2 regions of the Klebsiella sp. PK18 genome follow, and region 2 is predicted to be linked to the other one. Evidence: predicted binding sites of a transcription regulator. Region 2 holds the regulator's gene; the other holds the start of a gene.
What was found. Region 2 encodes PurR, which represses purine synthesis genes. Its sites were predicted from a motif close to CANGCAAACGTTTGCNTG; they were not measured.
Positions count from the first base shown of each region.

Region 1 (2,205 bases), 2.4 Mb from region 2:
GCCGATTCATGGGGAAATGATTGGTATTGTCGCTAACGGCGAGATGGGCGGGGATTTTTCCGTCGTGCCCGATAGCTATGTCACCATGGGGCCGAGAAGCGTGATGGCGGCAAAAAATCTGCTGTTGATCGTGAGCGGCGCGGCGAAGGCGCAAGCCCTTAAGCAGGTGGTTGAAGGCCCGGTCAGCGAGCAGGTGCCGGCGTCGGTGCTCAAATTACACCCTTCACTGGTGATTATTGCCGATAAAGCGGCAGTCACTGAATTGCAGCCATAACCAGTCGCTGATTCTATTCCCCGCTTGCACAGACGCTTAGCGGGGCTACATCGATGCCAACGTGCCGCTCACCAGGCCCTTAACGCGTGATATCCCAGCCGCGCGCTTGCCACAATGCCGGCAGCTCTGCCAGATCGGTAAAGGTCGTCACTTTGGGATGATCGATCGGCTGGTTATGCGGATCGGCGCAGAAATAAAACACCTCCATGCCGGCGGCAATCCCCGACTGAGCACCGGCGCTGGAGTCATCCACCAGGATACAGTTTTCGGCTTTTACCTGCATGGCCTCTGCCGCATGAAACATCAGCGCCGGGTCAGGCTTCCAGCGCTGAATATCATAGCCGCTGTACAAGCGGTCAGCGAAATGGTGCAGCAGGCCGGTGCGGCCAAGAGAGTGCTGCATTTTACTGACCGGACCATTGGAGACCACGCACATCGGGACGCTTACCGCATCCAGCAGCGCCTGGGCTCCGGCAATCACCTCCAGTTCGCTATCAAACAGGCGAGCGACCTCCGCACGGTAAATTGGCTCCAGCGTCGCTTTTTGCAGGTTAACGCCATGCTCAACGTTGATGGTGTCGATAATTTCGTACAGCTTCACCCCTTTGAAGCGCTTAAAAATCTCGGCAAGGTCCAGCGTAATGCCGAATTCCTGGAACATGTGAACGTAGGCGCGGGAGCAAATCACCTCACTGTCGACCAGTGTGCCGTCACAGTCAAAAAATACTGCTTCTGGTTGAGTCATAGTCTTTCCGTATTAACAAGTTTAACGTTTTCGTCATGCCCAATGCCGCGACGCAATCGTTGCCGTATAAGCAAAATAAATGAAAAAAATTACCATACAACTGCGCCGGGTGCCCTGTTTTGGTATAGGATAGCCTCGAATTTTCCCTCCTTTACGTTCGGAAACCGATAATGAGTCAACAACAAACCAGCCAGTCTTCTGGCCAGGGTCTGCTGGAGCGCGTATTTAAACTGCGCGAGCACGGCACCACAGTGCGCACGGAAGCGATCGCCGGTTTCACCACGTTCCTGACGATGGTGTATATCGTTTTTGTTAACCCACAAATTCTTGGCGTAGCGGGCATGGATACCAGCGCCGTGTTTGTGACCACCTGTCTGATTGCTGCGTTCGGCAGTATCCTGATGGGTCTGTTCGCGAACCTGCCGGTGGCTCTTGCGCCGGCGATGGGTCTGAACGCCTTCTTCGCCTTCGTGGTGGTGCAGGCGATGGGCCTGCCGTGGCAGGTAGGCATGGGCGCGATTTTCTGGGGCGCCGTCGGTCTGCTGCTGCTGACGATTTTCCGTGTACGCTACTGGATGATCGCCAATATTCCGGTGAGCCTGCGCGTCGGTATCACCAGCGGTATCGGCCTGTTTATCGGCATGATGGGTCTGAAAAATGCCGGGGTTATCGTCGCTAACCCGGAAACGCTGGTCAGCATTGGTCATCTGACCTCCCACAGTGTGCTGCTGGGCATTCTGGGCTTCTTTATCATCGCGATTCTGGCATCACGTAACATTCATGCCGCGGTCCTGGTGTCTATTGTGGTCACCACCCTGCTGGGCTGGATGCTGGGCGATGTGCACTACACCGGCATCGTCTCCGCGCCGCCGAGCGTGACGTCGGTGATTGGTCATGTCGATCTGGCGGGCTCCCTGAACCTGGGCCTGGCCGGTGTGATCTTCTCGTTTATGCTGGTCAACCTGTTTGACTCCTCCGGGACGCTGATTGGCGTCACCGATAAAGCGGGTCTGGCTGATGCACAGGGTAAATTCCCGCGCATGAAGCAAGCGCTGTTTGTCGACAGCGTCTCGTCGGTGGCGGGTTCCTTCATCGGTACTTCGTCGGTGACGGCCTATATCGAATCCTCCTCCGGCGTTTCCGTGGGCGGGCGCACCGGCCTGACCGCCGTTGTCGTTGGGATCCT
Region 1 is NZ_CM173493.1:5,603,016-5,605,220, forward strand. It holds gene AC3EMD_RS27380 (glucosamine-6-phosphate deaminase) at 1-274, shown strand, start outside; gene yieH (6-phosphogluconate phosphatase) at 354-1,019, opposite strand; gene AC3EMD_RS27390 (NCS2 family permease) at 1,190-2,205, shown strand, end outside.
Region 1: the regulator PurR is predicted to act here: its motif matches at 1,069-1,086, upstream of AC3EMD_RS27390 (NCS2 family permease).

Region 2 (2,205 bases):
ACATCAATCACAAAAAAACAAAAGTGAACGAAATGACAAAAGATTTTTGCAGAATTGATAATAATGGCGGGATACGGGGAGGAGGCCGCGCTCCTCCCTCACTGGAACATTAGTGCAGTATGGCGGTCAGGCTGAAAGCAACGATCACGCCGAGGGCAATAACCGTGGTGATCAGCGAAAACTTTAAATTGGTATCCATCATTTTTCCCTCTTGTTATCCCCACACCAAAAGTGAGCTTGCTCATTTTTGCACAAAAAATCGCAAAAATCTTCCGGGATTTAGGGCGATGCACATTTTTGCTCTTCCACTTTGCCCCAAGATCGGACAAAATCCCACGCTAATTTAAAAGCGTATCGGCCATTGACCCCTTCCTGTCGTTCTGTGTCGTTTTCCCGACGTGATGCAATGTTGAAAATTGTATTCAGGGTGTGTGTAGGCAAACGTTTACGTATCGATGATCAGGCGATCAGGTCAAGGCATGGAGTGAGATGTAATGGCAACTATTAAAGATGTAGCGAAGCGCGCAAACGTTTCCACTACAACTGTATCACATGTAATTAACAAAACCCGTTTCGTTGCCGAAGAGACGCGCAATGCGGTGTGGGCGGCGATCAAAGAGCTGCACTACTCGCCGAGCGCCGTGGCCCGCAGCCTGAAAGTCAATCATACAAAATCGATTGGTCTGCTGGCGACCAGTAGCGAAGCCGCCTATTTTGCTGAAATTATTGAGTCTGTTGAAAAGAGCTGCTTCCAGAAGGGCTACACCCTGATCCTCGGCAACGCATGGAACGATCCGGAAAAACAGCGCGCCTATTTGTCGATGATGGCGCAGAAGCGTGTCGACGGTCTGCTGGTGATGTGTTCCGAATATCCGGATTCGGTATTGAGCATGCTGGAAGAGTATCGCCATATCCCGATGGTGGTGATGGACTGGGGCGAAGCAAAAGCCGACTTCACCGATGCGGTGATCGATAACGCCTTCCAGGGCGGCTATATCGCCGGACGCTACCTGATTGAACGTGGCCATCGTGAAATCGGCGTGATCCCGGGTCCGCTGGAGCGCAACACCGGCGCAGGCCGCCTGGCCGGCTTTATGCAGGCGATGAAAGAGGCGCATATCAGCGTGCCGGAAAACTGGATTGTGCAGGGCGACTTCGAGCCGGAGTCCGGCTACCGCGCTATGCAGCAGATCTTAAGCCAGCAGCACCGTCCGACGGCGGTGTTCTGCGGCGGCGATATCATGGCGATGGGCGCTATCTGCGCGGCGGATGAAATGGGGCTGCGGGTGCCGCAGGACATTTCGCTGATCGGTTATGATAATGTGCGTAACGCCCGCTATTTCAGCCCGGCGTTAACCACCATTCATCAGCCGAAAGATTCCCTGGGCGAAGCCGCATTTAACATGCTGTTGGATCGTATCGTTAATAAGCGCGAAGAGTCACAGTCTATCGAAGTGCATCCTCGTCTGGTCGAACGCCGCTCCGTGGCGGATGGCCCGTTTGTCGATTATCGCCGCTAAGACGTTTGCGGGCGCATATTATTCCGGCGCCCGCAGCCATTCCCGATTCAGCGTGTCGCTGTCCCCCAGATAGTCGAGCATCCAGTTCAGCGCCGGTGAGGCATCACTCTGCTGCCAGGTCAGACAGCAGGCGGCATCCGGGAACGGATTCTCCAGCGCCAGCGCGGTCCACACGCCGCGATCTACCCATGGTCGGGCGAAATGGCTCGGCACCATGCCGACGCAGAGGCCCGCCGACAGACAGGTGGCCGACGATTCCCAGTCGGGGACCACCACCCTCTTCTGGTTATCCAGCAGCCAGGTTGTTCGTTTGGGCAGTGAACGTGACGTATCCTCCCGCACCAGCGACGGCCAGTTACGCAGGACATCATCGCTCAGGGGTCCCTCCATCTTCGCCAGCGGGTGATCGCTCGCCACCACGCAGTCCCAGCTCAGCATCCCCATATCGCGAAACGCATAGCGGCCCCCGACCGGAATAGATCGCGTTGCGCCAATCGCCAGTTCTACACGGCCGTCGGCCAGCGCATCCCATACGCCGTTGAACACTTCCTGGAAAACGATGAGCTCGACGTCGGGAAAATGGCGATAGAAATCGACGATCATCTGGCGCATCCGCGCCGGTTTCACAATATCATCCACCGCGATCGACAGCTGCCCGCGCCAGCCGTTGGCGATTTGCTGGCAC
Region 2 is NZ_CM173493.1:2,350,401-2,352,605, reverse strand. It holds gene cydH (cytochrome bd-I oxidase subunit CydH) at 110-202, opposite strand; gene purR (HTH-type transcriptional repressor PurR) at 495-1,520, shown strand; gene punR (DNA-binding transcriptional activator PunR) at 1,539-2,205, opposite strand, start outside.